Regions from separate parts of the Enterobacter huaxiensis genome, predicted to be linked through region 1. Evidence: predicted binding sites of a transcription regulator. Region 1 holds the regulator's gene; each other region holds the start of a gene.
The links. The regulator CRP, encoded in region 1, controls carbon source genes, mostly activating them, when cyclic AMP is high. The targets are predictions, from matches to a motif close to ATGTGANNNNNNTCACAT.
Positions count from the first base shown of each region.

Region 2: the regulator CRP is predicted to act here: its motif matches at 8,064-8,081, upstream of bhsA (multiple stress resistance protein BhsA).
Region 3: the regulator CRP is predicted to act here: its motif matches at 6,855-6,872, upstream of focA (formate transporter FocA).

Region 1 is NZ_CP043342.1:386,785-397,663, reverse strand. It holds gene D5067_RS01840 (phosphoribulokinase) at 1-473, shown strand, start outside; gene D5067_RS01835 (OsmC family protein) at 560-964, opposite strand; gene crp (cAMP-activated global transcriptional regulator CRP) at 1,276-1,908, shown strand; gene D5067_RS01825 (YccS/YhfK family putative transporter) at 1,965-4,052, shown strand; gene argD (bifunctional acetylornithine/succinyldiaminopimelate transaminase) at 4,049-5,269, opposite strand; gene pabA (aminodeoxychorismate synthase component 2) at 5,356-5,919, opposite strand; gene D5067_RS01810 (putative adenosine monophosphate-protein transferase Fic) at 5,949-6,533, opposite strand; gene ppiA (peptidylprolyl isomerase A) at 6,641-7,213, opposite strand; gene tsgA (MFS transporter TsgA) at 7,492-8,676, shown strand; gene D5067_RS01795 (cytosine deaminase) at 8,680-9,996, opposite strand; gene nirB (nitrite reductase large subunit NirB) at 10,237-10,879, shown strand, end outside.
Region 2 is NZ_CP043342.1:2,917,951-2,928,829, reverse strand. It holds gene lpoB (penicillin-binding protein activator LpoB) at 1-156, shown strand, start outside; gene thiK (thiamine kinase) at 137-961, shown strand; gene nagZ (beta-N-acetylhexosaminidase) at 973-1,998, shown strand; gene ycfP (alpha/beta hydrolase YcfP) at 2,033-2,575, shown strand; gene D5067_RS14000 (NAD(P)/FAD-dependent oxidoreductase) at 2,814-4,118, shown strand; gene D5067_RS13995 (glycine zipper 2TM domain-containing protein) at 4,298-4,837, shown strand; gene D5067_RS13990 (TonB-dependent siderophore receptor) at 4,896-7,094, opposite strand; gene comR (TetR family copper-responsive transcriptional repressor ComR) at 7,273-7,908, opposite strand; gene bhsA (multiple stress resistance protein BhsA) at 8,154-8,411, shown strand; gene ldtC (L,D-transpeptidase LdtC) at 8,491-9,456, opposite strand; gene mfd (transcription-repair coupling factor) at 9,608-10,879, opposite strand, start outside.
Region 3 is NZ_CP043342.1:3,145,450-3,156,328, forward strand. It holds gene rpsA (30S ribosomal protein S1) at 1-358, opposite strand, end outside; gene cmk ((d)CMP kinase) at 469-1,152, opposite strand; gene aroA (3-phosphoshikimate 1-carboxyvinyltransferase) at 1,338-2,621, opposite strand; gene serC (3-phosphoserine/phosphohydroxythreonine transaminase) at 2,693-3,781, opposite strand; gene D5067_RS15105 (DUF421 domain-containing protein) at 3,944-4,636, opposite strand; gene ycaO (30S ribosomal protein S12 methylthiotransferase accessory factor YcaO) at 4,764-6,524, shown strand; gene focA (formate transporter FocA) at 6,931-7,788, shown strand; gene pflB (formate C-acetyltransferase) at 7,840-10,122, shown strand; gene pflA (pyruvate formate lyase 1-activating protein) at 10,326-10,879, shown strand, end outside.

The DNA of each region.
Region 1 (10,879 bases):
ACGGCGGCGTGGTGACGCCCCATCACGACGTGGCGCGCCACGTGGATCTGCTGGTCGGCGTCGTGCCGATCGTGAACCTGGAGTGGATCCAGAAGCTGACGCGAGATATTAGCGAGCGCGGCCACTCGCGCGAGGCGGTGATGGACTCGGTGGTTCGCTCAATGGAGGATTACATTAACTTCCTGACGCCGCAGTTTTCCCGTACCCATATCAACTTCCAGCGCGTGCCGACGGTGGACACCTCTAATCCGTTTGCGGCGAAAACCATCCCGTCTCTGGATGAGAGCTTTGTGGTAATCCACTTCCGCAACCTCGAAGGCATTGATTACCCCTGGCTGCTGGCGATGCTGCAGGGCTCGTTCATTTCGCACATGAATACGCTGGTGGTGCCGGGGGGAAAAATGGGGCTGGCGATGGAGCTGATCATGACGCCGCTGGTGCAGCGGCTGATGGAAGGGAAGCAGATCGCGTGAGTTGTTTTGCCCGGTGGCGCTGCGCTTACCGGGCCTACGGTCATGCTTTTGCAGGGCGGGTCAGCGAAGCGCCACGCGCCAAAAGATTAGGCCTCGATCACCTCATACGAATGGGTGATGTTTACCGCTTTCTCCAGCATGAGCGCCACGGAGCAGTATTTCTCCGCAGACAGATCAACCGCGCGCGAAACCGCCGCGTCCTTCAGCTCTTTGCCGGTGACGATAAAGTGCAGATTAATGTGCGTGAACAGGCGTGGCGCCTCTTCGCGACGTTCTGACGTCAGCTTCACTTCGCAATCGGTTACGTCGTGACGGCCTTTTTGCAGAATCGACACCACGTCGATTGCGCTGCAGCCACCCGCCGCCATCAGCACCATTTCCATCGGGCTTGGCGCTTTGTCGCCGGAGTTACCGTCCATCAAAATCTGGTGTCCGGAAGCTGACTCGCCCAGGAACGTTAAACCTTCTACCCATTTCACACGCGCTTGCATATTCATTAACTCCAACGTTGCATTTTTGGTGACAGATTACGCGTGCGTTACAATTCTCGCAACGGAAGGCGACCTGCATCATGCTGAAGCGAGACACCAGGAGACACGCGGCAAAAGCTATGCTAAAACACTCTGGATGCTACAGTAATACATTGACGTTACACATGTATGCAGAGGACATCAAACTTTACTGGCTGCGAAACGTTACGACAGCCGACTTCCCAGGGTATGGGTAAGAATTCGATTGCAACCCCAGAGTCCGGATGCATCTTATGGCTCTGGTGACAGCTTATAACAGAGGATAACAGCGCATGGTGCTTGGCAAACCGCAAACAGACCCTACTCTCGAATGGTTCTTGTCTCATTGCCACATTCATAAGTACCCATCAAAGAGCACGCTGATTCACCAGGGTGAAAAAGCGGAAACGTTGTATTACATCGTTAAAGGCTCGGTGGCAGTGCTGATCAAAGATGAAGAAGGGAAAGAGATGATCCTTTCTTATCTGAACCAGGGCGATTTCATCGGTGAACTGGGCCTGTTTGAAGAGGGCCAGGAACGTAGCGCCTGGGTTCGTGCAAAGACAGCATGTGAAGTGGCTGAAATTTCTTACAAGAAATTCCGTCAGCTGATTCAGGTAAACCCTGACATCCTGATGCGTCTTTCTTCGCAGATGGCGCGCCGTCTGCAGGTGACATCCGAGAAAGTGGGTAACCTCGCATTCCTGGACGTTACCGGCCGTATTGCACAGACCCTGTTGAACCTGGCAAAACAGCCAGACGCGATGACCCACCCGGACGGCATGCAAATTAAAATTACGCGTCAGGAAATTGGTCAGATCGTCGGCTGCTCCCGCGAAACCGTGGGCCGTATCCTGAAAATGCTGGAAGACCAGAACCTGATCTCCGCCCACGGTAAAACCATCGTGGTCTACGGAACCCGTTAATTCGGTTAAACGGCGTGCCATCGCAAGGTGTCACGCCGTTTTTGTCTCTATTCCCCATGTGGCGCAGGCTGATCTATCACCCGGAAGTTAACTACGCACTGCGACAAACGTTGGTGTTGTGCCTTCCCGTGGCCGTCGGCCTGATCCTCGGACATCTTCAGCAAGGCCTGCTGTTTTCCCTCGTTCCCGCCTGCTGCAACATCGCCGGTCTGGACACGCCGCATAAACGCTTTTTTAAACGCCTGATTATCGGTGGCTGCCTGTTCGCCGGCTGTAGCCTCGCCGTACAGCTCCTGCTCGCCCGCGATATTCCGCTGCCGCTGATCCTGACCGTGCTGGCGATGACGCTGGGCGTGACGGCGGAGATCAGTTCGCTTCACGCTCGCCTGCTGCCCGCCTCGCTGATCGCCGCCATCTTCACCCTTAGCCTCGCCGGCAACATGCCGGTGTGGGAACCGCTGCTCATCTACGCCCTCGGCACGCTGTGGTACGGGCTGTTTAACTGGTTCTGGTTCTGGCTATGGCGGGAGCAGCCGCTGCGTGAATCCCTTAGCCTGCTCTACGTGCAGCTTGCCGACTACTGCGAAGCAAAGTATACCCTGCTCACCCAGCACACCGACCCGGAGAAATCGTTGCCGCCTCTGCTCGCCCGTCAGCAAAAGGTGGTCGATTTAATCAGCCAGTGCTATCAGCAGCTACACATGCTTGCCGCCAATAAAAACCATGGCTATAAGCGGCTGCTGCGCACCTTCCAGGTGGGGCTGGACCTGCAGGAGCACATCTCCGTAAGCCTGCATCATCCGGAGGAGGTGCAAAAGCTGGTCGAGCGCAGCCACGCCGAAGCGGTGATCCGCTGGAATGCCCAGACGGTATCGGCGCGTCTGCGCGTGCTGGCTGATGATATTCTCTATCACCGCTACCCCACGCGCTTCAACATGGAAAAACAGCTCGGCGCGCTGGAGAAAATCGCCCGTCAGCACCCGGAAAACCCGGTCGGCCAGTTTGCCGCCTGGCACTTTAGCCGCATCGCGCGCGTGCTGCGTACCCAGCGGCCGCTTTACCCGCGTGACCTGATGGCCGATAAGCAAAAACGCCTGCCGCTGCTGCCCGCGCTTAAAAGCTATCTGTCACTGAAATCTGCCGCGCTGCGTAACGCCGCGCGGATAAGCGTGATGCTGAGCGTCGCCAGCCTGATGGGCATGGCGCTGCACCTGCCGAAGCCCTACTGGATCTTAATGACCGTGCTGCTCGTGACGCAAAACGGCTACGGCGCCACGCGGGTGCGCATTTTCCACCGGGCTGGCGGAACCTTAGCCGGACTGATTATTGCCGGCGCCACGCTGCACTTCCACGTGCCGGAAGGCTATACGCTGGTGGGGATGCTGGCGATCACGATGATGAGCTATTTGATTATCCGCAAAAACTACGGCTGGGCGACGGTGGGCTTTACGGTCACGGCGGTGTACACCCTGCAGCTGCTCACGCTCAACGGCGATCAATTCATTATTGCCCGCCTGGTCGATACCCTGATTGGCTGCCTGATTGCCTTCGGCGGCATGGTCTGGCTGTGGCCGCAGTGGCAAAGTGGATTACTGAGGCAAAACGCCCACGACGCGCTGGAAGCGGATCAGCAGGCTATTCGTCTCATCCTGAGCGACGATCCGAAGCCTTCCCCGCTGGCCTACCAGCGCATGAAGGTCAACCAGGCGCACAACGCCCTGTTCAACTCGCTCAACCAGGCGATGCAGGAGCCGGGCTTTAACTCGCACTATCTGGCGGACATGAAGCTGTGGGTCACCCACAGCCAGTTTATCGTCGAGCATATTAACGCCATGACCACGCTGGCGCGCGAGCACACCATGCTGACGCCGGACCTGGCGCAGCGCTATTTGCAGTCGTGTGAAATTGCCCTGCAGAGGTGTCAGCAGCGTCTGGAGTATGACGCACCGGGTGAGTCCGGGGATTCGAATATTCTGGAAGCGCCGGAAACGCTCACCCACGGGCCGATGAGCACGCTGGAGCAGCACCTGCAGCGCGTTCTGGGGCATCTGAACACCATGCACACCATTTCGTCGGTGGCGTGGCGTCAGCGCCCGCATCACGGCATTTGGTTAACGCGCGTGTTAAAGCGAACCGAGTATTAGCTTTTTACGATCTTCTCGACCGCCGCGGCAAAACGGCTTAACCCGTCTTCAATATCTTTCTCTTCCACCACCAGCGACGGCGCAAAGCGCATCACGTCCGGTCCGGCGTTAAGTACCATGACCCCTTCGTGCGCGGCAGCGTGCAGGAAATCGCGCGCGCGGCCTTTGTACTGCGGCTTCAGCTCCGCGCCAATCAGCAGCCCCATGCCGCGGATCTCGCTGAAAACATCATATTCATCGTTAATCTGCTGTAGATGCTTCTCGAACAGCTCACGCTTCGCGCTAACGCCGTTCAGCACCTCCGGGGTGTTAATGATATCGAACGCGGCGCCCGCCACGGCGCTCGCCAGCGGGTTACCGCCGTAGGTGGAGCCGTGAGAACCCACGTGGAACGCGGAGGCGATCTCCTGGGTGGTCAGCACCGCGCTGACCGGGAAGCCGCCGCCGAGGGCTTTCGCGCTGGTCAAAATGTCCGGCGTCACGCCGTAGTGCATATAGGCGAACAGATCGCCGGTGCGCCCCATGCCGCACTGCACTTCATCAAACACCAGCAGCGCCTGATGCTCGTCACACAGTTCGCGCAGCCCTTTCAGGAATTCCGGCGTCGCCGCCGTTACGCCGCCTTCGCCCTGAATCGGCTCAACGACGACCGCGCAGGTGTGGTCATCCATCACCGCTTTCACCGCGTGCAGATCGTTAAACGGCACGTGGATGATATCAGCAGGCTTAGGCCCAAAGCCGTCGGAGTATTTCGGCTGGCCGCCAACGGAAACGGTAAAGAACGAGCGTCCGTGGAAAGCGTTATGGAAGGCGATGATTTTGGTTTTGTACGGGCTGTGGCGCGTTGTTGCGTAGAAGCGGGCCAGCTTGAAGGCGGTTTCGTTGGCTTCGGTGCCGGAGTTCATAAACAGCACGCGCTCGGCGAAGGTGGCATCGATGATCTTACGTCCCAGACGCAGCGCCGGCTCGTTGGTGAACACGTTGCTGGTGTGCCACAGGGTTTCGCCCTGGGTTTTAAGGGCCTCCACCAGCGCAGGATGGCAATGACCCAGCGCCGTCACCGCAATGCCGCCCGCGAAATCTACGTACTCTTTGCCTTCCTGATCCCAGACGCGGCTGCCCTTCCCTTTTACAGGAATAAACTCAGCCGGTGCATAAATCGGCAGAATGACTTCATCGAATGTCGCGCGGGTAATTGCTGGTTGTTCAGTTGCCATGTCATGACCATCCATTTTTTGTCACATTGGTTGTGAAAATATAATCACAAAATATGCATAAAAAATCACAGCATGGCAATAGATATTCAGCGATTGAGGAAATTCGCCAGCAGCTGATGTCCCTGCTCGCTGAGAATACTTTCCGGGTGGAACTGGACGCCCTCCAGGTCCCACTCTTGATGGCGAATCCCCATGATCTCCTGCGTCTCGCTCCAGGCGGTCACCTCAAAGCACGCGGGCAGGGTTGGCGGGTCGATCACCAGAGAATGGTAGCGGGTCACGGTTAACGGATTATTTAACCCTGTGAAGACGCCCGTACCGGCGTGCATAACCGGTGACGTTTTGCCGTGCATGACTTTCGCGGCACGCACGATGGTGGCGCCAAAGACCTGAGCAATAGCCTGATGGCCGAGGCAGACCCCCAGAATCGGCAGCGTGCCTGCATACTGGCGGATCGCATCAAGCGAGATACCGGACTCCGACGGCGTGCAGGGGCCCGGTGAGATCACAATTTTCTGCGGAGCCAGCGTCTCGATATCTGCCAGGGTTATCTCATCGTTGCGGCGAACGACCACCTCAGCGCCCAGCTCGCAGAAATACTGGTAAAGGTTCCAGGTGAAGGAATCGTAGTTATCAATCAGCAGAATCATGGCGGCTCCCGAAAAAATGCCGCCCTATTCTACTCAGATTCCCGCGCTTCGCTCACTACTTTGGCAAAGATAGCGTTCAGCGCGGTTAGCTCACCCATCGCACCGCTCTGGTTGGCCGCTACCCACTGCGCGGGATCGATATCACGCCAGTCCAGCACGTAACCGGCGTGGATCGCCAGCTGTTCAAAGAAGATCCGCTGGGAAATGCCGTTACCGCTCATAAAAGGATGCAGCATATTGATTTCACAATAGTAATGGCTTATCCGGTCTGTAAATTCTGCTTTGCTAAGGCCGACCAGATATTTGTCGTATTCCAGGGCTTCCATCAGGTCGTTACCCATCTTCTCGATATACTCGAAATGACAAAAAGGAATGTCGCCCTTAGAAATATCGGCGGTGCGGAGTTCGCCAGCCTGCTTCATCTCTCTGCGGTATAAGTGGCGGTGAATGAGGCACAGATGGGGTAACCCAGGTGCAGAAGGCCCCAGTTCCAGCGACTCAATTTGAGGTTCTGCGGGACCCTTACCTTTTTCAAGGAGACAGCTGGCCTGAAAATTGACGTTACGCTGTTGTTCCCAGAGACGGGATTTTTGCTTGTCGGTGAGTTTTTTCACTTAACGCCTCCCTGATGATGTCCGTTTGCCACAAGTATAAGCGGCAAAACGCGCTTTCGCAGGGAGGGCTAAAGAACACGGACGTGAACCGCCCGTGTGGAAGACGATTACGGCAATACTTTTGCGGAGAGGATAACGACCGGTTTTGACGGCACATTCTGGTACGGACCGACATCGTGGGTAGGCACCTGAGAAATCTTGTCGGCCACGTCCATTCCTTTCACAATCTTACCGAAAACGGCGTAACCGAAATCGCGCTGACCGTGGTCGAGGAAGGCGTTATCCGCCACGTTCAGGAAGAACTGACTGGTCGCGCTGTCTTTATCCGCGGTACGCGCCATTGAGATGGTGCCACGCTTGTTCAGCAGGCCGTTGTCGGCTTCGTTCTTGATTGGCGGGTTAGGCTGCTTCTGCTGCATCTGCTCGTTAAAACCGCCGCCCTGCACCATAAAGCCTGGGATCACGCGGTGGAACGTGGTGTTGTTGTAAAACCCGCTGTTCACGTAGTCGAGGAAGTTTTTCACAGAAACAGGGGCTTTCTGGCTGTTCAGTTCCAGCTCAATGTTCCCGGCGGAGGTGGTCAGCAAGACGTGAGGGTCACCCTTTGCTGCCAGCGCAGCAGGGGAAACGGCAGAAAGAGCAAACACAGCTGCGACAGCCGCCAGTGTTGATTTGAGCATGAGAATTCCTTAACAAAGCGCAGTATAAAAAGCGAATGGCTTGATTCTAAAGAGCAGTATGAACGGAGACCAGCCTTTTACCTAATTTTACGAAATTGAAACAGTTGTTACCGCGCAAACGATTGGTAATGCCGCTATTTTACGTGATCTGAATCACACAAAAATATGCAAATATGATCAAAATTTTCTGAAAAGATTTAAATAGATCACTTTCGAGTCTAAAATCTGCCCGCTCTCAGCGCCCAACGGGCGCTTTTCTTTTTCTGAACAGGCCAGACATGACTAACAGCAATCGCATCAAGCTCACATGGATCAGCTTCTTCTCCTACGCCCTGACCGGCGCGTTGGTGATCGTCACCGGGATGGTGATGGGAAATATCGCAGACTACTTCCAGCTGCCCGTTTCCAGCATGAGTAACACTTTCACCTTCCTCAACGCGGGGATCCTGATCTCTATCTTCCTGAATGCCTGGCTGATGGAAATTGTCCCTCTGAAAACCCAGCTGCGCTTTGGCTTTGTGCTCATGGTCGCCGCCGTGGCGGGCCTGATGCTGAGCCACAGCATCGCCTTGTTCTCCGCCGCCATGTTCGTGCTGGGCCTGGTCAGCGGGATCACCATGTCGATCGGGACGTTCCTGATTACGCACATGTACGAAGGCCGCCAGCGCGGTGCGCGCCTGCTGTTTACCGACTCCTTCTTCAGCATGGCCGGTATGATCTTCCCAATGGTCGCCGCCGTTCTGCTGGCCCGCAGCATTGAGTGGTACTGGGTGTATGCCTGCATTGGCCTGGTCTACGTGGCGATCTTTATTCTGACCTTCGGCTGTGACTTCCCGGTGCTGGGCAAGAAAGCGCAAACTACCGCAGAGCCCGTTGCGAAAGAAAAGTGGGGCATCGGCGTGCTGTTCCTCTCCGTTGCCGCCCTGTGCTACATCCTCGGTCAGCTGGGCTTTATCTCCTGGGTGCCGGAATACGCAAAAGGTCTGGGCATGAGCCTGAACGACGCGGGCCAGCTGGTGAGTGATTTCTGGATGTCCTACATGTTCGGCATGTGGGCGTTTAGCTTCATCCTGCGCTTCTTCGACCTGCAGCGCATTCTGACCGTGCTGGCGGGGCTGGCAACCGTGCTGATGTACCTGTTCATCAACGGTTCGCCGGAGCATATGCCGTGGTTCATTCTGACTCTGGGCTTTTTCTCCAGCGCGATTTACACCTCTATCATTACGCTGGGTTCGCTGCAGACCAAAGTCGCCTCGCCGAAGCTGGTTAACTTCGTCCTGACCTGCGGCACCATCGGCACCATGCTGACCTTCGTGGTCACTGGCCCGATCGTGGCCCACAGCGGCCCGCTGGCGGCGCTGCATACCGCTAACGGTCTGTACGCCGTGGTGTTCATCATGTGCTTCGTTCTGGGCTTCGTGACCCGCCACCGTCAGCACAACGCGGCAGCGGCGTCTCACTAATGTCTACGCCCCTTTGCGCTCTGCAGAGGGGCTGTTTCTGGCAAAGCTCACCTCTTCTCCCCCGACGTCCGTCTGGATCCACGTCTGCGCCAGCTGCGTCGTAGCGATCACGCGTCCCTGACGAATCGACCAGCGCACCGGCACCTGACAGCGCACCGCTTCAAACCCGCTCTCCGCAGGCAGGATGATCAGATTCGCCGGATTTCCTTTCTCAATACCGTAATCGCTCAGGCCAAAGGTTCGGGCGCTGTTGTGGGTTATCAGGTTCAGGCCGCTGTCGATCTGCGGATAGCCCATCATCTGGCACACGTGTAGCCCCATATGCAGCACCTGCAGCATGTTGCCGGTGCCGAGCGGGTACCACGGGTCAAAAACATCGTCATGACCAAAGCAGACGTTAATACCCGCCTCCTGCAGCTCTTTCACGCGGGTGATGCCGCGGCGTTTCGGGTAGTCGTCAAAGCGCCCCTGCAGATGAATGTTCACCAGCGGGTTGGCGACAAAGTTGATGCCCGACATCTTCAGCAGGCGGAACAGGCGGGAGGTATAGGCGCCGTTGTAGGAGTGCATGGCGGTGGTGTGGCTGGCGGTCACGCGCGGGCCGATGCCGGCTTCATACGCCAGCGTCGCAACGGTTTCGACAAAGCGCGACTGCTCGTCGTCGATTTCATCGCAGTGGATATCCAGCGGGCGGTCGTATTTCTTCGCCAGTTCAAAAGCGATATGCAGCGACTGCACGCCGTACTCGCGGGTAAACTCGAAGTGCGGGATCGCCCCCACCACGTCGGCCCCGAGCTTTAACGCCTCTTCCAGCAGCGCCGCACCGTTCGGATAGGAGAGGATCCCCTCCTGAGGGAACGCCACAATCTGCAGCGTGACCCACGGCGCAACCTCCTGCTTCACCTCCAGCATCGCCTTCAGCGCGGTGAGCGTAGGGTCAGAGACATCCACATGGGTGCGGACGAACTGAATGCCGTTGGCGATTTGCCACTTCAGGGTCTTCCACGCGCGGGCTTTCACATCCTCATGGCTGAGCTGCGCCTTGCGCTCGGCCCAGCGCTCAATGCCTTCAAACAGCGTCCCGGACTGGTTCCAGTTTGGCTCGCCGGCCGTCTGGGTTGTGTCTAAGTGAATATGCGGCTCGATGAACGGCGGTATCGCCAGCCCCCCTCGCGCGTTCAACACCTCGTAGCTTTCGACGTGGGTATCGTCCATCGGCGTAACGTCGCCAAAACGACCGTTCTCAATGGCGATTTGCCACAGCCCTTCCTGACCCGGTAAACGAACGTTCTGAACAAGCCAAAGCGGTGTGGTAGACATACCTTTCTCCCGAAAAACGCAGCTGAAATTAAGGAGTACCTGTTTTTAAAAATCAGGCCCCTAATTTGTACACAAAATCGACGACAACGAAAAGCCAGCGATTTCCATAACTTATAAATTTCCTGACAAATCAGCACCCTACCCACTAAGGAGTAGGTTAAGGCGTATTTGATTTGCATCAATAAGCGCCCCTGCTGAATCGTTAAGGTAGGCAGTAATAGAAAAGAAATCGAGGCAAAAATGAGCAAAGTCAGACTCGCTATCATCGGTAACGGCATGGTCGGCCACCGCTTTATTGAGGATCTTCTCGATAAAGCCGACGCTGACCGTTTCGACATTACCGTGTTCTGTGAAGAACCCCGCAAGGCGTACGACCGTGTGCACTTGTCTTCCTACTTCTCCCATCATACCGCCGAAGAGCTTTCTCTGGTGCGTGAAGGTTTCTATGAGAAGCATGGCGTAAAAGTGCTGGTGGGCGAACGCGCTATCACCATCAACCGTCAGGAAAAAGTGATCCACTCCAGCGCCGGGCGCACGGTTTTTTACGACAAGCTGATCATGGCGACTGGCTCATACCCGTGGATCCCGCCTATCAAAGGCTCGGAAACGCAGGATTGCTTTGTTTATCGTACCATTGAAGACCTGAAAGCCATCGAAAACTGCGCCCGTCGAAGCCGCCGCGGCGCGGTCGTCGGCGGCGGCCTGCTGGGCCTGGAAGCGGCAGGCGCGCTGAAAAACCTCGGCGTTGAAACCCACGTCATCGAATTTGCCCCGATGCTGATGGCTGAACAGCTGGACCACATGGGCGGTGACCAGCTGCGCCGTAAAATCGAAAGCATGGGCGTGAAGGTTCACACCAGCAAGAATACCAAAGAGATCGTTC
Region 2 (10,879 bases), 2.4 Mb from region 1:
AAAGCGATTGGTATTGCCCGTAACGTTGGCGCACAGTATGTGCTGTATTCTAACGCTACCGGTAATGTCAATACCCCGACGCTGCAGATGCAGCTGATGCTGGTTCAGACAGGCGAAATTATCTGGTCAGGTAAAGGTGCCGTTACGCAACAATAACTGCACCCGTGCAGAGATTCTGACGCGCTATTTTCCACAGTATCGCCTTATCGCGCCGCAGGCCCACTCCGGGCTTGGCGGCGCGAGTTGCATTATAGAGCAGGGCGGGCATCGTCTGGTATTGCGTCAGAATCACGATCCCCTGGCGCCAGCCTCTCATTTCCGCCGTCAGTTTCGCGCGCTCAGTCGCCTGCCTTCTTGTCTCGTGCCGAAGCCGGTCTTTTATGAGCAGGGCTGGATGGCGGTAGAGTACCTTGCGGGCGAGATCAAAAGCGCGCTACCGGATACCCCAACGCTCGCCTCGATGCTGTATCATCTGCACCGTCAGCCCTGTCTGGGGTGGCGGGTAACGCTTTTGCCGCTGCTGGAAAAGTACTGGCAGCAGGCGTCCCCTGACAGACGAACGTCCTTCTGGCTGGCGCGGCTTAAGCGGCTGCGCAAAGCGGGGGAGCCACGGCCACTGCGCCTCTCTCCGTTACACATGGACGTTCACGCCGGGAATATCGTGCACACGCTGACGGGCGTCAGGCTCATTGACTGGGAATACGCCGGCGATGGAGACGTCGCGCTGGAGCTGGCGGCGGTCTGGATGCCTGATGATGGCTCGCGCGAGCAGCTTATTATGGCCTATGCCCGCAGCGCGCAGATGAATCCATCGAGGCTGACAAAACAGGTCAGACGCTGGCAACCGTGGGTGCTTATGCTGATGGCGGGCTGGTTTGAAATGCGCTTTCAGCAGTCAAAAGATAAACAATTTATTACGCTGGCAGATAACGTCTGGCGTCAGTTACAAACTAAAGGATAAGAGAGGTTCGTGTGGGTCCAGTCATGTTGGATGTTGAAGGGTTTGAGCTGGATGCGGAAGAGCGCGAAATTCTTGCGCACCCGCTGGTTGGTGGTCTGATCCTGTTTACCCGCAACTATCACGATCCGGAGCAGCTGCGCGAACTGGTTCGCCAGATCCGCGCCGCATCGCGCAATCATCTGGTGGTGGCGGTGGACCAGGAGGGCGGACGCGTGCAGCGTTTCCGCGAGGGGTTCACCCGCCTGCCTGCCGCTCAATCTTTTGCCGCGCTGCTGGGTACCGAAGAGGGCGGCAGGCTGGCGCAGGATGCCGGCTGGCTGATGGCGAGTGAGATGATTGCCATGGATATCGATATCAGCTTCGCTCCCGTACTGGATGTCGGGCATATCAGCGCCGCAATCGGTGAGCGTTCGTACCACGACGATCCGCGCATTGCGCTGGCTGTGGCGACGCGCTTTATCGACGGAATGCACGATGCGGGCATGAAAACTACCGGTAAGCACTTCCCGGGGCACGGGGCCGTGACCGCCGATTCGCACAAAGAGACGCCGCGCGACCCGCGCCCGGAGGCCGAAATCCGCGCCAGAGATATGTCGGTGTTTCGTTCGCTAATAACCGACAATAAGCTTGATGCCATTATGCCCGCGCATGTCATCTACAGCGAGGTGGATCCGCGTCCGGCAAGCGGTTCACCACACTGGCTGAAAACGGTGCTGCGCCAGGAGCTTGGGTTTAACGGCGTGATTTTCTCTGACGATCTGTCAATGGAAGGGGCGGCGATAATGGGCAGCTACGCGGAGCGCGGTCAGGCATCGCTGGATGCAGGTTGCGATATGATCCTGGTCTGCAATAATCGTAAAGGCGCGGTCAGCGTGCTGGATAACCTGTCGCCGATCAATGCAGAGCGTGTTACACAATTGTATCATAAAGGTTCATTTAGCCGTCAGGAGCTGATGGACTCTGCGCGCTGGAAAACGATTAGCGCCCAGCTTGAAGCTCTGAACGAGCGCTGGCTGGCGCATAAAGCCAGCCTGTAAACCCTCCCGGAAGGCGTAGCGTGGTGAGAAGACAATGATCATCTATTTACACGGTTTTGACTCAAACAGTCCTGGTAATCATGAGAAGGTGCTGCAGCTGCAGTTTATCGACCCGGATGTACGGCTGATCAGCTACAGCACGCGCCATCCTAAGCATGACATGCAGCATTTACTCAAAGAAGTTGACAAGATGTTGCAGCTCAACGTCGACGATCGGCCGCTGATTTGCGGCGTGGGGTTAGGCGGGTATTGGGCCGAGCGCATCGGGTTCCTGTGCGACATGCGCCAGGTGATCTTCAACCCCAACCTGTTCCCCGACGAGAACATGGAAGGCAAGATCGATCGCCCGGAAGAGTATGCTGATATCGCGACTAAATGCGTCAGTAACTTCCGTGAAAAGAACCGCGATCGCTGTCTGGTTATCCTCTCGCGCAATGACGAAGCCCTCAGCAGCACCCGCGCCGCGGAGCTGTTGCATCACTACTATGAGATCGTCTGGGACGAAGAGCAAACCCACAAGTTCAAGAACATCTCTCCTCATCTGCAGCGTATTAAGGCCTTTAAAACTCTGGGCTAAGAGTCGTTCTGAAAACACAAAAGCTCGGCCGCGCAAGCGAGCCGGGCTTTCTTTTTGTCCAGAATTGTCTACTTTTAAGCCATCAAAACTTGATGCATATCAATTTTGGTATGACCAATGCGCCTGACGTGTTATTCTCAATTCACCTGAATGGTTTCAGTGCTGTAACCTGTTGTTAATTAAGGGTTATTTTTATAACTTTTAATTAACAATTGGTTAATAATTTGAGGGGGTCACGTTGACTACGCCATTGAAAAAGATAGTGATTGTAGGCGGTGGAGCTGGCGGGCTGGAGCTGGCAACACAGCTGGGCAAGAAGCTGGGTCGCGGTAAGAAAGCCAAAATTACGCTGGTGGATCGTAACCACAGCCACCTGTGGAAACCGTTGCTGCACGAAGTGGCAACCGGCTCTCTGGATGAAGGCGTTGATGCGCTGAGCTATCTGGCGCATGCGCGCAATCACCATTTCCAGTTCCAGCTGGGCTCCGTGGTGGACATCAACCGCGAGAGTAAAACCATTACGCTGGCAGAGCTGCGTGACGATAAGGGCGAGCTGCTGGTGCCCGAGCGCAAATTACCGTATGACACGCTGGTGATGGCGCTGGGCAGTACCTCCAACGACTTCAACACGCCTGGCGTAAAAGATCACTGCATCTTCCTCGATAACCCGCATCAGGCGCGTCGTTTCCACCAGGAAATGCTAAACCTGTTCCTGAAGTACACCAACAACATGGGTGCTAACGGCAAGGTCAACATCGCGATTGTTGGCGGTGGCGCGACGGGCGTTGAGCTCTCTGCTGAACTGCACAATGCGGTGAAACAGCTGCACAGCTACGGCTATAAAGGGCTGACCAACGACGCGTTAAACGTGACGCTGGTGGAAGCGGGCGAACGTATACTGCCTGCGCTGCCGCCGCGTATCTCCGGTGCCGCCCACAGCGAGCTGACCAAGCTGGGCGTACGCGTTCTGACCCAGACGATGGTGACCAGCGCGGATGCCGGTGGCCTGCATACCAAAGATGGCGAGTACATCGAAGCGGATCTGATGGTCTGGGCGGCAGGTATTAAAGCGCCTGATTTCATGAAGGATATCGGCGGGCTGGAAACGAACCGTATTAATCAGCTGGTCACGGAGCCTACGCTGCAAACCACGCGCGATCCGGACATCTACGCGATTGGTGACTGTGCATCCTGTGCGCGTCCTGAAGGGGGCTTCGTTCCTCCGCGTGCTCAGGCTGCGCACCAGATGGCAAGCCTGGTCCTACACAACATTCTGGCGCAGACCAAAGGCAAACCCATGAAATCCTACGTCTATAAAGACCATGGGTCGCTGGTGTCGCTCTCGAACTTCTCTACCGTCGGCAGCCTGATGGGTAACCTGATGCGTGGCTCAATGATGGTAGAAGGGCGGATCGCACGCTTTGTCTACATCTCCCTGTACCGTATGCACCAGATCGCGCTGCACGGCTATTTCAAAACCGGCCTGATGATGCTGGTGGGCAGAATTAACCGCGTTATCCGTCCGCGCCTTAAGCTGCACTAATCCTCTCTCCCTCCGGCCATCCGGAGGGATTTTTAGCACATCGTGCTGCACATCTCCAGTTGAGTGCTTAAGAGTTCTCTTAAAGCGAAAATCCCACTCCGTTTTGATCCTTTATCTTATTGGCGAACGCCCTTCTTCATCGCAAAATTGTTACCAATAGCAACAAAGGAGGAAGTCCCGTGAATAAATCTATGTTGGCGGGTATAGGGATTGGCGTCGCTGCTGCGTTAGGTGTGGCTGCAGTTGCCAGTCTCAATGTGCTTGATCGCGGCCCGCAGTACGCGCAGGTAGTGTCCGCTACCCCGATTAAAGAGAGCGTTAAGACCCCTCGTCAGGAGTGCCGCAACGTAGCGGTAACCCATCGTCGTCCGGTACAGGATGAAAACCGCATTGCCGGTTCCGTTCTGGGGGCCGTCGCCGGTGGCGTGATTGGCCATCAGTTCGGCGGTGGTCGCGGTAAAGACGTTGCGACGGTCGTCGGCGCGCTGGGTGGCGGTTATGCCGGTAACCAGGTGCAGGGCGCGATGCAGGATAACGACACTTACACCACGACCCAGCAGCGCTGTAAAACCGTCTATGACAAGTCGGAGAAAATGCTGGGCTACGACGTGACCTACAAAATTGGCGACCAGCAGGGCAAAATCCGCATGGATAAAGACCCGGGTACGCAAATTCCGCTGGATGGGAACGGCCAGCTGGTACTGAACAACAAAGCGTAAAATAGCTGTACTCTGCATTTAGCTCCTCACGCGCTCAGGCTGAGGAGCTTTTTTTCGTTTAGAAGGTAAGGGCGTAGTTCAGACCAAAGGTACGCCCGCGTCCCTTGTATCCATACAGCGCGGCGTTGCCGTAGGTCGGGCTATACAGCAGCGGCGCGCGCTGGCCCCAAACGGTGGTGTACTGTTTATCCAGCAGATTTTCGATACTGAAAGACACTCTTCCCAAAGGAAGCTGGTAGCTGCTGAGGAAATCGACGGTGTTGTAGCCATCAATTTTATTCCCGGCGGCATCGCTCAGGTCGAAGGTTTGCTGCGTCTGAATACGCAGTGACCAGGGCTCTGGCGCCCAGCCGACATAGGCTGTCGCTTTTGACGGTGACGCCTGAGTGACATCCCATTTCTCCCACGAGCCGTTGGACTTGATTTCCGATTTCACCACGTTGACGTTCCCCCCTACGCTCCAGGCGCTGTCAGGGATGAAGTAATCCACCGCGCCCTCCACGCCATAGATACGGCGCTTAAGCGAATTCACGTCGATGGTCATGTCGCTGCGGTTAATATCGACTGATTTGTCTGAAAGAGAGTAGTAGGCGGCAAGCTGCGTGCGCAGATTATTGCCGGTGTAGCGCCAGCCCAGCTCATAAGAATCTACCTTGATGCCTTCAAGTTTCGCATCATTCGGGTTCACGCTTTTCAGCAGGGCCAGATGACCCTGTGCATCGGCTTTTGCGTACGAACCGTTGCCATAGTATTTGCCCGGGTCCGGCAGCTCAACGCCCTGAGAGAAGTTAAACCAGACCTGCTGCTGTTCGGTGATATGCGCAAGGATCCCGGCGTTGAACAGGACATTGTCATAATCGGTCTTCCCGCCGGGAATGGCGTCAGCCGAAGTGGCTTTACCGGTGGCAATCGCCTGCTGTTGTGAATAGGCGATAAAATCGTCGACGCGGTTCTCAGTCCACTGATAGCGAACGCCGCCGCTCAGGGTGAAAATGTCATTGATGTCGTAGCTGTTTTGCAGGAAGGGGGCAACGTTAGTGATGTTGTACCCAGGGTATCGACCGGTATTGTATTTGGACGCGTTGTTCATCCCGCCAGACGGTACCGAGTTGGCCAGGTCGAAGAACATCTGATTGGAATCGAAGGTCTCGCGATCGGCATCAAGCCCCCACGTTACCTGCCAGCCGTCCAGCGGCGTGCTGTTCAGCGTCAGCTTTGCACCGTACTGGTCGGTGTTTTGCTCTGACGCGGAGAAGCTGGTAATGGTTTTTGTCTTCTGATCGACGGCCGGGAAAGGGTAGAAGCGCAGGGATTCATCGCGATAGTAAATTTGCCCGACCAGCTCCTGTCCCCAGAAGTCTGAATCGGAGTACTGCAGGCTGATCAGGTGGCGCTCGGTACCTGGAATGCGGTCGGAGCTGAACCCGCTGCGGGTACGTGCCGTCCCGTCCCCGAGCACCGCACTCATGTTCTTGTCAAGATAGAGGCCGTAGTCGTCATCGCCCTGGCTTTTATAATACTGGGTGACCACCTGCAGCTGGCGCGTCTCATCAATTTCGATCGTACCCGTTCCCATCACGTCGAGACGATCCGAGTGCTGTAAGCCGGTCTGGGTATTATCAAAGGTGAGGGCGTCACCGTTGCCGTCGTACCAGCCGCCGAAACGCTGATACGCCACGGAAAGGCGTCCCGAGGCGTGGTCATTACCGCCGCTGACCGCTGCTGCTACGCGCTCGTCGCGATCGTTACTGTTGTTAAAACCCGTCTTGCTGCCAAGCTCCAGATCGACCTGCGCCTCCGGCTGACCCTTTTTGGTTACGATGTTGATCAGGCCACCCGTGCTGCCACCGCCGTAGAGTGCGGTTGAACCTGAAATGACTTCAATATGGTCGACGTTGAAAGGGTCGATAGAGTCAAGCTGGCGGCTGTCGGTGCGCGAGGAGTTCAGGCGCACGCCGTCCACCAGCACCACGATGGCCCGACCGCGCATATTCATGCCGTAGTTGGTTCGCCCCTGGCTGCTAACATCCATCCCCGGGATCAGCTGCCCGAGAATATCCTTGAACTCTTTGCCTCCCTGGACCTGTTGTTCAATCTCCTGGCCTTCGATAATCCACGTGGTCTGCGCCATTTCCGCCACGGTACGGTGGCTACGGTTGGCGCTGACAACCAGGTTATCTTCGTTCGTTTGTTCAGCGTAAAGCGGCATTGCTATAGCCAGCAACACCGGGTTGAGCACCCAGAGGCTCTTCTTCATCATCATTCCTTATTGAGCATTCGCCCTTTTTATTGGCAGGTCATTGTGCAAGAAACAAAAAATGCAAATGCGAATACTGCCGATAATGAAAACTATTATCAACCTGAGAAAAATAAGGGGGTTGGGGGCAAATCAGAGAAGGAAAAAGAGGAGAGAGGGCGGCGAACCGCCCTGTGAATCAGAGTTTCAGTAGTTCAGGCCACAGACGCAAAGTGGTCTGGGTAATGCTCTGCAGTTTGTCCAGACTTGCCCCTTCACGGGCGCTGATCGACATGCCCTGCAAAATACAGCTCAGATATTGTGACAGCTCCTGCGGACGACAGTGCGCCGGAATTTCACCGCGCTGCTGGCGCTGCGTCAAGAACGTGCTCAACGTCTCTTCCTGCATCGCATGGCGCGATTTCACCGTGTTGGCGATCTCTTTTGACGATGCCGCAAGGGTGGCGGAGGTATTTATCATAAAACAGCCTGCAGGCGTGTCTTTGCTGGTGAAACAGGTCGCGACGGCGCAGAAATAGTCCTGCAAGGCCTGTTCGACGCTTTTCTCTTCACAGAACAGCTGGGCTTCATGCTTTGCCGCAAAGCGGGTGATGTATCTGTCCAGCACCGCCCTGAACAGCCCCTCTTTATTCGTGAACTCCGCGTACAGCGTCGGCGCCTTGGCGCCGGTGGCTTCTACCAGATCGGAAAGCGAGGTCGCTTCATATCCATGTTGCCAGAAGAGTGTCATGGCCTTATCGAGCGCCGCATCCCTGTCGAACACTTTTGGTCGGCCACGGCTTTTCTTCGCACAACTCGTAACATCGGTTGTCATTTGCCGTTGGTCCTCTGTTGGTTTGTTGAATGACCATTATAAAAATAAACCCCATTCGGAACCAGCGCTCATTTCTTAAAAATAAATAAATCATATCGGTATGAATTATAAAGAAAATAAAATTAACTTAACGGTCATTATAAAAACATGTTGACGTGTGACGTGGATCACATCTATCATTTACCTATCGATCGTTAAGTAATTAGCTTACGACCTCCAAATTCATCTGCCTAAAGGTAAAAATCATGAAAAACGTAAAAACCCTGATCGCTGCTGCCGTACTAAGCTCAATGTCATTCGCAAGCTTCGCTGCTGTTGAAGTACAGTCCACTCCGGTTGACCAGCATAAAGTGGGGACCATCTCTGCAAGCGCGGGGACTAACCTGGGTTCACTGGAAGATCAGCTGGCGCAAAAAGCTGAAGCTATGGGTGCCAAATCATTCCGCATCACTTCAGTGACCGGTCCGAACACCCTGCACGGTACAGCCGTCATCTACAAATAAGCGTAACGACACCCTCCGCTATGCTTATGCCACTGCAATAAAAAACGCCCTGCTCGTGCAGGGCGTTTTTCGTTGTGTCTTACATCGACTGTTGGCCAACATTGTGGTGCCGGGTAACGTCCGTCGGCATGCCGGAGCGCGCTGTCATGGCGCGTTCCATAACCGTGCTATCCGTGCCGGCATCTGTTTTGAAACTCACCATGGCGGCATTAAGATTGATCGGCAGGGTCTGCGGATCGTCATCAATGTTTTTCGATAACGGCTGGTGGATTTCTACCAGACGCACGCCGCCCGGCTCTACGGAGGCTTTGATCGGCGTATTGATGATATTCACTTTCGTACCCGGCGTAATGACGTTGTAGAGCTTTTTGATATCGTCATCGCGCAGGCGGATACAGCCGGAGCTGACGCGCATGCCAATGCCAAAATCGGCATTCGTTCCATGCAGAAGGTAGACCCCACCGTAAGCGGCGAGGCGTATCGCATGGTGACCCATAGGATTGTCCGGACCTGCCGGAACCACGGCAGGCAGGTCAATTCCCTGCGCTTTATAGCGGGCACGAATGTTGGCGGTGGGAGTCCAGGTCGGGTTAGCACGTTTATCCGACACGGTGGTTACCATCGTTGGCGTGAGCGTATCGCCCCCCAGCTGACCAATGCCGATCGGGTAGACGGTCACTTCATTTTTACCCGGCGGGTAGTAATAGAGGCGCAGTTCAGCGAGGTTGATCACCAGCCCCTCGCGCGGCGCGTCCGGTAAAATGGTCTGCAGCGGAATGGTCAGCACGCTACCCGCGCGCGGCACGTATGGGTCAACGCCCGGGTTGGCCTGCAGAAGCGCCAAAAAGCCAACGTTATATTTTTTAGCAATCGCTTCCAGCGACCCCCCATTGTTCTCAACCACGTGAAAGCGGTTTTGCCCGACGACGTTGCTGCCGGCAGGCGGAAGCGGCCAGGTATTGGCACGCGCCGGGAGGGCTATAGCCACCGTTGCGGCCAGCGCAAACAGGGTTATCCAGCGGGTAAAACGCGAAGAGATCATCATCATCATAATCCATATAAATAATAAGGTTATTGTTTTATAAGTATTCATGATAATTATGGCTAACAGGCGTGTCGGGAAGATCGGGGGAAGTGCAAAGAGTTTGTAAATTGTCACCCCCGGGAGCGTTTCACTCGCGGGGGTGACAGGCCGATTACGCGATGGCGTTCTCTTCCAGCTGGCGCATAAAGTTGCGTACCCAGTCCATGCGGGTTTTGCGTTCCGCCAGATCCTGGGTGAATTTCAGGCGCGTCGGTCCATCCAGACGGAAGTGCTGCGGCTGTTTTTGCAGCAGGCCAATCAGCCACATCGGGTCAACGTGGTTTTTCTCTGCAAACTCAATCGTGCCGCCTTTTTCGTTTCCTTCAAGCTTGCGGATGCCCAGCTTCTGCGCCTGCTGACGCAGCCGGGCGATATCCAGCAGATTCCTCGCCGCATCCGGCAGCAGCCCAAAGCGGTCGATCAGCTCGACCTTGATCTCTTCCAGCTCATTTTCCTTTTTCGCACTGGCGATACGCTTGTAGAACGACAGGCGGGTATTCACATCAGGAATGAAATCATCCGGCAGCAGGGAAGGCATGCGCAGTTCGACCTCGGTTTGCTGGCTGGTGAGATCTTCCAGGGACGGCTCGCGCCCGGCCTTCAGGGCATCGACGGCGTTTTCCAGCAGCTCCATGTACAGAGAAAAACCGATGGTTTCCATTGAGCCGCTCTGGTCTTCGCCCAGTAGCTCACCGGCACCGCGGATCTCAAGATCGTGCGTCGCCAGCGCAAAGCCCGCGCCCAAATCCTCCAGCGAGGCGATGGCTTCCAGACGCTTTTGCGCGTCGGTCGTCATCGCTTTCGGGTGCGGCGTCAGCAGCCAGGCGTAGGCCTGATGGTGCGAACGCCCGACGCGTCCGCGAAGCTGATGAAGCTGCGCCAGGCCGAAGTGATCCGCACGCTCGATGATGATGGTGTTCGCCGTTGGAATGTCGATCCCGGTTTCAATGATGGTGGTACACACCAGCACGTTGAAACGCTGGTGGTGGAAATCGTTCATCACCCGCTCCAGCTCGCGCTCGCGCATCTGCCCGTGACCGATGGCAATACGCGCTTCCGGCACCAGCTCCGCCAGCCTGTCCGCCGCTTTCTGGATGTTTTCCACATCGTTATAGAGGTAGTAGACCTGACCGCCGCGCAGCACTTCACGCAGAATGGCTTCGCGCACCACCAGGTTGTCGTACTCGCGAACGAAGGTTTTCACGGCCAGGCGGCGTGCAGGCGGCGTCGCGATTATCGACAGATCGCGCATGCCGCTCATCGCCATATTCAGCGTACGCGGGATCGGCGTTGCGGTCAGGGTCAGGATGTCAACGTCGGCGCGCATGGCCTTGATTCGCTCTTTATGACGAACCCCGAAGCGGTGCTCTTCGTCGACGATCAG
Region 3 (10,879 bases), 2.1 Mb from region 1:
AGCCGCCTTTAACTTTGCCGTTGATAACACCGACTACAGTTTCAGCTTCTTCGTAAGCTTTTTCCAGCGTGATCCAAGCTTCGTGACGCTTAGCTTTCTCACGGGACAGCAGGGTTTCACCGAAGCCGTCTTCCACTGCATCCAGAGCAACGTCAACTTCGTCACCAACCTGGATTTCCAGCTCGCCCTGGGCGTTTTTGAACTGCTCTGCCGGAATGGCGGACTCAGATTTCAGACCGGCGTCAACCAGTACTACGTCTTTGTCGATAGCAACAACAACACCACGAACGATGGAACCCGGACGGGTTTCGATTGTTTTTAAGGATTCTTCAAATAGTTGAGCAAAAGATTCAGTCATGTTTAATCTTCAGGTTAATATAACGTCCACCTGGCTCCGTGCCGGATGGGGTTGTTTCACATACCCGCCGTCAATCCATTGCAGCGGGGGTACTACTAAATCGGTCGCGATTACGCGAGTGCCAGTTTCTGGCGCGCATATTGTAGCGCTTTTTCAATCACTTGCTCAATAGTTAAACTGGTCGAATCCAGAACTAATGCATCTTCTGCAGGAACAAGTGGTGCGACGGCGCGGTTACGATCGCGGTCATCGCGCTCTTTTATCTCGGATAAAAGGCGATCAAAGTTAACACTAAACCCCTTTTCCTGCAACTGAAGCATGCGGCGTTGAGCACGTTCTTCCGAAGAGGCGTCAAGGAAAATTTTCACAGGTGCATCAGGGAATACCACCGTGCCCATATCACGGCCGTCAGCGATCAGGCCAGGTGCTTCCCGGAACCCACGCTGGCGGCGTAACAACGCTTCACGAACGCGCGGGAATGCCGCTACCTGAGAGGCTGCGTTAGCCACGTCCTGCGTGCGGATCTCGCCGCTCACGTCTTCCCCTTCCAGGATCACTTCAAGGTTGCCGTCAGTGGAGACGAAACGCACATCCAGATGCGCAGCCAGCGGTACCAGCGCCTCTTCAGACGCCACATCCACATGGTGGTGCAGCGCAGCCAGAGCCAGAACGCGATAGATTGCTCCCGAGTCTAAAAGATGCCATTGCAATGCTTCTGCCATCGCTTTACACAGGGTACCTTTCCCTGCGCCACTAGGCCCATCAATGGTGATTACCGGGGCAACTGCCGTCATCTTTTTCTCCTTAATTAAGGCATACCGTTAACATGAACGCCGCGCATTATACGCATCAACGTACGCAACTGTTACCTTTGCGTGCAAATTACGAAATGATTGAAGCAGAGTGTAGAAGAAATGGGCGGGAATGATCGTCAGGAAGCGTAAGGAAATGCCGCACCCGATGATGCGGCATGATGTTATCAGGCCGGCGTGCTAATGCGCGCCAGCTGCTCGAAGTAGTCCGGGAAGGTTTTCGCCGTACATTTCGGGTCAAGAATGGTTACAGGCGTATCCGACAGCGCCACCAGCGAGAAGCACATTGCCATACGGTGATCGTTGTAGGTTCCGATTTCCGCAAACTGCAGTTTTGCCGGCGGAGTCACGCGAATATAATCTTCGCCCTCTTCTACCTCTGCACCCACTTTGCGCAGCTCGGTCGCCATTGCGAACAGACGGTCCGTCTCTTTCACGCGCCAGTTGTAGATATTACGCAGCGTGGTGGTGCCTTTAGCAAACAGCGCCGCCGTGGCGATGGTCATCGCCGCATCCGGGATATGGTTCATGTCCATATCAATGGCATTCAGCTCACCGTGCGTACAGGAGATGAAGTCATCGCCCCAGGTCACAACCGCGCCCATTTTTTCCAGCACGTCCGCAAAACGGATGTCGCCCTGCACGCTGTTACGGCCAATACCGGTCACTTTTACCGTGCCGCCTTTAATCGCCCCTGCGGCCAGAAAGTAGGATGCGGATGACGCATCACCTTCAACCAGGTAGCTGCCCGGAGACTGGTACTGCTGCGCCCCGCGCACCACGAAGCGCTGATAAGACTGGTTTTCCACCTCAACGCCGAAGGTTTTCATCAGGTGCAGCGTGATATCAATGTACGGTTTGGAAACCAGATCGCCCTTGATGCTGATAACCGTATCCTGCGGTGCCAGCGGTGCGGTCATCAGCAGTGCGGTCAGGAACTGACTGGAGACGCTGCCGTCAACCTCAACGCTGCCGCCGGTAAAGCCGCCGCGCAGACGCAGCGGCGGATAGTTTTCCTGCTCCAGATAGTCAATCTGCGCGCCGCCCTGACGAAGGGCGTCCACCAGATGACCAATCGGGCGCTCTTTCATACGCGGTTCGCCGGTCAGCACGATGTTATTGCTTCCCAGGCACAGGGCCGCCGCCAGCGGACGCATCGCGGTACCCGCGTTGCCCAGGAACAGCTCAAGCGCTTCTGCGCACTGTAATGCACCGCCGTTGCCGATCACTTCACAACGGGTACGGTCAGCAGACAGCGTGTAGTGAACTCCCAACGCTTTCAGCGCATTGAGCATATGGCGAACGTCATCGCTGTCCAGCAGGTTTGTGAGGACGGTGGTGCCGTTTGCCAGAGCTGCCAGCAGCAGAGCGCGGTTCGAGACACTTTTTGAACCAGGCAGATTAATGGTGCCATCTACCCGCGCGATAGGTTGTAACGTCAGGGATTCCATGAAAACTAAACTCTCAACTCAACATAATAAAAACCCCGCAGCAGCGGCTGCGGGGGTGAAAAACAGCGCGATTAACCGTGGCGACGTTCGAAGTCGATCATGAAATCGGTCAACATCTTAACGCCTTCAAGCGGCATGGCGTTATAGATGGAAGCACGCATGCCCCCCACCACGCGGTGGCCTTTCAGCGCGTGCAGGCCAGCGGCGAACGACGCTTCCAGGAAGACTTTATCCAGGCTGCTGTCTGCCAGCTGGAACGGCACGTTCATGCGCGAACGGTTAGCTTTCGCTACGTCGTTGCGGTAGAAATCACTCTTATCAATTACGCCGTACAGCAGGTCCGCTTTTTGCTGATTGACCTTGTCCATCTGCGCCACACCGCCGTTTTGTTTCAGCCACTTGAACACCAGGCCGGAAAGATACCAGGCAAACGTCGGCGGGGTGTTAAACATAGAGTCGTTATCGTTAAGTACCGTGTAATCAAGGATTGACGGGCAAGACTTATGGGCTTTACCCAACAGATCTTCGCGCACAATGACGATAGTCAGGCCAGCCGGGCCGATATTTTTCTGCGCACCGGCGTAGATTACGCCGTAACGGCTGACGTCCAGCGGCGTGGACAGAATGGTAGACGAGAGATCCGCCGTCACAACGACGTTCTCGCCAAAACCTGGCTCTTCGTGAATGGCGATACCGTCGATAGTTTCGTTCGGGCAGTAGTGGAGATACGCGGCGTTATCAGAAAGCTGCCACTCGCTCATCGGCTTCACGGCACGCAGACCGTCAACGGTCACTTTGGCGTCGATAACGTTTGGTGAGCAATATTTATGTGCTTCTTTAACCGCGCTGGCAGCCCAGTAGCCCGCATCAACGTAGTCAGCGGTGGTTTTATCACCGAGCAGGTTCAACGGGATACCGGCGAACTGACCGCGCCCCCCGCCGTGGCAGAACAATACTTTGTAGTTCGAGGGAATGTTCAGCAGATCGCGAAAATCCTTTTCTGCCTCTTCCGCCACCTGAATAAATTCTTTACCACGGTGGCTGATTTCCATCACCGACGTACCCAGACCGTTCCAGTCACACAGCTCCTGCTGAGCCTGTTTGAGTACATCTGCCGGTAACATTGCCGGACCTGAACTGAAATTAAAGACTTGAGCCATTTCCCCTCACCACGCTAAAAGCCATAAGTTATAACTGTGGATATCGGTTTTATCATTCAGTGACACGCGCCGCAATGTCTAAAACTTATGGCCGGCAAAATGTGTCCGTCGTCACACAAAACAATCTGCCATCTCGCTGTCTCAAAACCGACAAAATGGCTGTCAGGTAATACGTTTGGCCCGGCTTACCTTCGTCCATTCTGGATTCTTACAGCGAGGGCATAATTGATGATCGCCCGCATGCATCCCCACGACATGGCTGCATTTTATACAGGCATACTCCCCGGTTTCCGGTACGACCCGAAACCGCTCAATCAACATATCCGGCAGGATACACAGTCCTGGCTTAACATCGTCGTCAGCGTAGTAATAGACGCTGATTTGCCCATTGGTTTCCATAATCGCCAGCCGCACCTGCCCCAGCTGTTCCACGCTGCTCAGGCGCAGCTCCATAAAGAACTCAAACTCGGTCATGTTGGCACTTTTTACATTCTGCCAGGCAAGCTGTCCGTCCTCCACGATCACCACCGGCTTCCCTTCAAGAAGATCTTCCAGTTTTTCGCTTTTCGACATTAGCCACATCACCAGCCGGTACAGCAATGCCAGTGAGACAAAAACGATAAACACCGGCACCATCGGCACATCATCGTAAAACGCAACGTCCCCCGCCGCCGACCCCAGCGTCAGGATGATCAACACTTCGAAAAGCGACATCTGCCGAACGCCACGGCGCCCGGTAATTTTGAGGAAAAGGAAGACCAAAACGAAGGTATACAGGCTACGCAACGCCACTTCGCCTAAAAATTCAGGGGGGACTTTATCAAACGCCATCCGTTGGAGATCAAATGCTTTCATTTTTCTATGCCTTAACAGTCAGTTACTGCCACTAAGCATAGCCCAGCCATTTATTTTCGCCGAAGATAGCACCCGTCACGCAAAACCCGTATCATTGCGCGCTTTACGTACGATAAAAGTGAACGCCATGACACAAACGTTTATCCCCGGCAAAGACGCCGCTCTGGAAGATTCCATCGCTCGCTTCCAGCAGAAACTGACCGACCTGGGCTTTAATATCGAAGAAGCCTCCTGGCTGAACCCGGTGCCTCACGTCTGGTCCGTGCATATTCGCGATAAAGACTGTGCGCTTTGCTTTACCAACGGTAAAGGCGCAACCAAAAAAGCGGCACTGGCCTCTGCGCTGGGTGAGTACTTTGAACGTCTGTCGACCAACTATTTCTTCGCCGACTTCTGGCTGGGTGAAACCATTGCTAATGGCCCATTCGTTCACTATCCGAATGAGAAATGGTTCCCGCTGACCGAAGACGACGAACTGCCGGAAGGCATTCTGGATCCGCGCCTGCGTGCGTTCTACGATCCGGAAAATGAACTGACCGCCAGCATGCTGATCGACCTGCAGTCTGGCAACGAAGACCGCGGGATCTGCGCCCTGCCGTTTACCCGTCAGTCCGATGAGCAGACCGTTTATATTCCGATGAACATCGTCGGTAACCTGTATGTGTCAAACGGTATGTCTGCTGGCAACACCCGCAACGAAGCGCGCGTGCAGGGTCTGTCTGAAGTATTCGAACGCCACATTAAAAACCGCATCATTGCCGAGTCTATCAGCCTGCCTGAAATTCCGGCCGACGTGCTGGCGCGCTACCCGGGCGTAGTGGAATCCATTGCTAAACTGGAAGCAGAAGGTTTCCCTATCTTCGCTTATGACGGCTCTCTGGGCGGTAAGTATCCGGTTATTTGCGTGGTGCTCTTCAACCCGGCTAACGGAACCTGCTTCGCCTCCTTTGGCGCGCATCCTGACTTCGGCGTGGCGCTGGAGCGTACCGTCACCGAGCTGCTGCAAGGCCGTAGCCTGAAAGATCTGGACGTGTTTACCCCACCAACGTTTGATGACGAAGAAGTGGCTGAACACACCAACCTCGAAACACATTTCATCGATTCCAGCGGTTCCATCTCCTGGGATATGTTCAAGCAGGATGCGGACTATCCGTTCGTGGACTGGAGCTTCTCAGGCACCACTGAAGAAGAGTTCGCCACGCTGATGGCTATCTTCAAAGCGGAAGATCGCGAAGTCTATATTGCTGACTATGAGCACCTGAGCGTCTACGCATGCCGCATTATCGTTCCTGGCATGTCCGACATCTATCCGGCAGAAGATCTGTGGCTGGCGAACAACAGCATGGGTGCACATCTGCGTGAAACCCTGCTGGCTCTGCCGGGCAGCGAGTGGGAGAAAGAAGATTATCTTAACCTGATCGCCCAGCTGGACGAAGAAGGCCACGATGATTTCACCCGCGTACGTGAACTGCTTGGCCTGGCGACAGGTAAAGACAACGGCTGGTACACCCTGCGTATTGGTGAGCTGAAAGCGATGCTGGCCCTCGCGGGTGGCGATCTCGATCAGGCTCTGGCCTGGACGGAGTGGACCATGGAGTTCAACCAGTCCGTCTTCTCCGCCGAGCGCACCAACTATTACCGCTGCCTGCAAACCCTGCTGCTGCTCGCGCAGGAAGACGAACGCGAACCGCTTCAGTACCTGAATGCGTTTGTACGCATGTATGGCGCCGACGCCGTAGAAGCAGCCAGCGCGGCACTGAGCGGTGAAGAGCCGTTCTATGGCCTGCAGGCTGTTGATAGCGATCTGAAGGCCTTCCCGGCACATCAGTCGCTGCTGAATGCGTATGAAAAATTGCAGAAGGCCAAAGCGGCTTACTGGTCAAAATAACCGCATATAACATTATCAGCTGTAGGCGTATTCAATCACCTGAGCTATATTACGGGGCAATTTTATTGCCCCTTTTTTTATTTTTTTCGGCAATAACGCTCGATTGTAATAATTAAGTTAAATACGGGTAAATATAAAAATACTTACCTGCGCTTTAGTGTTACTTATTATGGTAAATACTCCATTTTAATTAACTGTTTTAAAGGAGGCCCTAAGAAATAATTCAACTCTTTTAATAACTTTTAAAATTTATTTTTATACGGATAATCAAATACTTACTCCGCAATCGCTGTAAAACCATACATGTTGCGGGCCTATAAGCCAGGCGAGATATGATCTACATCAATTTCTCTTCTATAATGCTTTGTTAGTATCTCGTCGCCGACTTAATAAAGAGAGAGTTAGTGTGAAAGCTGACAACCCTTTTGATCTATTACTCCCCGCTGCGATGGCTAAAGTTGCCGAAGAAGCAGGTGTCTACAAAGCAACGAAACACCCGATGACGACGTTCTTTCTGGCCATCACGGCTGGGGTGTTCATCTCCATCGCTTTCGTCTTCTACATCACTGCCACGACAGGCACTGCCGGGATGCCTTTCGGCATCGCGAAACTGATTGGCGGCGTTTGCTTCTCACTGGGTCTGATTCTTTGCGTCATTTGCGGCGCCGACCTCTTCACGTCAACAGTGTTGATTGTTGTGGCGAAAGCCAGCGGGAGAATTACCTGGGGCCAACTGGCACGCAACTGGCTTAACGTCTATGTTGGTAACCTGATTGGCTGTCTGCTCTTTGTTTTGTTAATGTGGCTCTCTGGCGAGTATATGACCGCCAACGGCGGATGGGGGCTTAACGTCCTGCAAACCGCTGACCACAAAATGCACCATACATTTATCGAAGCCGTTGCTCTTGGCATCCTCGCGAACCTGATGGTCTGCCTGGCGGTCTGGATGAGCTACTCTGGTCGTAGCCTGATGGACAAAGCCATGATTATGGTTCTGCCGGTTGCGATGTTTGTGGCCAGCGGCTTCGAGCACAGTATCGCGAATATGTTTATGATCCCGATGGGGATTGTTATCCGCAACTTTGCGAGCCCGGAGTTCTGGACTGCGGTTGGTTCAACCCCGGAAAGTTTCTCTCACCTGACTATCATGAATTTCATTACTGATAACCTGATCCCCGTCACTATCGGGAACATTATCGGTGGGGGTCTGTTAGTTGGGTTGACATACTGGGTCATTTACCTGCGTGGCGACAACCATCATTAATGGTCGTCTCAGGCAGTAAATAAAAAATCCACTTAAGAAGGTAGGTGTTACATGTCCGAGCTTAATGAAAAGTTAGCCACAGCCTGGGAAGGTTTTACGAAAGGTGACTGGCAGAATGAAGTAAACGTACGTGACTTCATTCAGAAAAACTATACCCCGTATGAAGGTGACGAATCCTTCCTGGCTGGCGCAACTGACGCGACCACCAAGCTGTGGGACAACGTAATGGAAGGCGTTAAACTGGAAAACCGCACTCACGCGCCAGTTGATTTTGACACCTCCGTTGCGTCCACTATCACTTCTCATGATGCTGGCTACATCAACAAAGCCCTTGAGAAAATCGTTGGTCTGCAGACTGAAGCACCACTGAAACGTGCAATCATCCCGTTCGGTGGCATCAAAATGGTAGAAGGCTCCTGCAAAGCGTATAACCGCGAGCTGGACCCAATGCTGAAAAAAATCTTCACCGAATACCGCAAAACCCACAACCAGGGCGTATTCGATGTTTACACCAAAGACATTCTGAACTGCCGTAAGTCTGGCGTTCTCACCGGTCTGCCAGATGCGTATGGCCGTGGCCGTATCATCGGTGACTACCGTCGTGTTGCACTGTACGGTATCGACTACCTGCTGAAAGACAAATACGCACAGTTCGTTTCCCTGCAGTCTGACCTGGAAAACGGCGTAAACCTGGAAGCTACCATCCGTCTGCGTGAAGAGATTGCTGAACAGCACCGTGCGCTGGGTCAGATCAAAGAGATGGCTGCTAAATATGGCTGCGATATCTCTGGTCCTGCGACCAACGCTCAGGAAGCTATCCAGTGGACCTACTTCGGCTACCTGGCCGCTGTTAAGTCTCAGAATGGTGCAGCAATGTCCTTCGGTCGCGTATCCACCTTCCTGGATGCGTACATTGAACGTGACATCAAAGCAGGCAAAATCACCGAGCAAGACGCTCAGGAAATGATTGACCACCTGGTCATGAAGCTGCGTATGGTTCGCTTCCTGCGTACGCCTGAGTATGATGAACTGTTCTCTGGTGACCCAATCTGGGCAACTGAATCTATCGGTGGTATGGGCGTTGATGGCCGTACTCTGGTAACCAAAAACAGCTTCCGCTTCCTGAACACCCTGTACACCATGGGTCCTTCTCCGGAGCCGAACATCACCGTTCTGTGGTCAGAAAAACTGCCTCTGAACTTCAAGAAATTCGCCGCTAAAGTGTCCATCGATACCTCTTCTCTGCAGTATGAGAACGATGACCTGATGCGTCCGGACTTCAACAACGACGACTACGCTATCGCATGCTGCGTAAGCCCAATGATCGTTGGTAAACAAATGCAGTTCTTCGGTGCGCGTGCAAACCTGGCGAAAACCATGCTGTACGCAATCAACGGCGGCGTTGATGAAAAACTGAAAATGCAGGTTGGTCCTAAATCTGAGCCGATCAAAGGCGACGTTCTGAACTTCGACGAAGTCATGGACCGCATGGATCACTTCATGGACTGGCTGGCTAAACAGTACGTGACTGCACTGAACGTTATCCACTACATGCATGACAAGTACAGCTACGAAGCTTCTCTGATGGCGCTGCACGACCGTGACGTGGTTCGCACCATGGCATGTGGTATCGCAGGTCTGTCCGTTGCTGCTGACTCCCTGTCTGCCATCAAATATGCGAAAGTTAAACCTATTCGTGACGAAGACGGCCTGGCTGTAGACTTCGAAATCGAAGGTGAATATCCGCAGTTTGGTAACAACGACTCTCGCGTTGATGACATGGCGGTTGACCTGGTAGAACGTTTCATGAAGAAAATTCAGAAACTCACTACCTACCGTAACGCTATCCCGACTCAGTCTGTTCTGACCATCACCTCTAACGTTGTGTATGGTAAGAAAACCGGTAACACCCCAGACGGTCGTCGTGCTGGCGCGCCATTCGGCCCAGGTGCTAACCCAATGCACGGTCGTGACCAGAAAGGTGCTGTAGCCTCTCTGACCTCCGTTGCTAAACTGCCGTTTGCTTACGCTAAAGATGGTATCTCTTACACCTTCTCTATCGTGCCAAACGCGCTGGGTAAAGACGACGAAGTGCGTAAAACTAACCTCGCGGGTCTGATGGATGGTTACTTCCACCACGAAGCGTCCATCGAAGGTGGTCAGCACCTGAACGTGAACGTTATGAACCGTGAAATGCTGCTTGATGCGATGGAACATCCTGAGAAATATCCTCAGCTGACCATCCGCGTATCTGGCTACGCAGTACGCTTTAACTCCCTGACTAAAGAACAGCAGCAGGACGTTATCACCCGTACTTTCACTCAGTCCATCTAACTGGAATTGACTGAAATCACGCGTTAAAAAGCGTACAATAAAGGCTCCACGCAAGTGGGGCCTTTTTAACACCCTCGCCTTATCAGTCTCTTTTGTCCGCTATCTATACTTAATGGATAACAGCCAAAACAGACTCGACATAGCCTTTGAGCTGTGCACCATCACAGGCCCCCGGATGGGCCAAATTCGGAGATATCACCGCAATGTCAATTATTGGTCGCATTCACTCCTTTGAATCCTGTGGCACCGTCGATGGCCCGGGGATCCGTTTTATTACCTTCTTCCAGGGCTGCCTGATGCGCTGCCTGTACTGCCACAACCGTGACACATGGGATACCCACGGCGGTAAAGAAGTGGCCGTTGAAGACCTCATGAAAGAGGTGGTGACCTATCGCCACTTTATGAACGCATCCGGCGGTGGCGTAACCGCGTCAGGCGGTGAGGCCATTCTTCAGGCTGAGTTTGTGCGCGACTGGTTCCGCGCCTGCCGCAAGGAAGGTATTCATACCTGTCTCGACACCAACGGCTTTGTGCGTCGCTACGATCCGGTCATCGACGAACTGCTTGAGGTAACCGACCTGGTGATGCTCGATCTCAAACAGATGAACGATGAGATCCACCAGAATCTGGTCGGTGTTTCCAACCACCGTACGCTGGAATTTGCCAAATACATTGCCGACAAAGGCATCAAAACCTGGATCCGCTATGTGGTTGTGCCGGGCTGGTCTGATGACGACGACTCCGCACACCGTCTTGG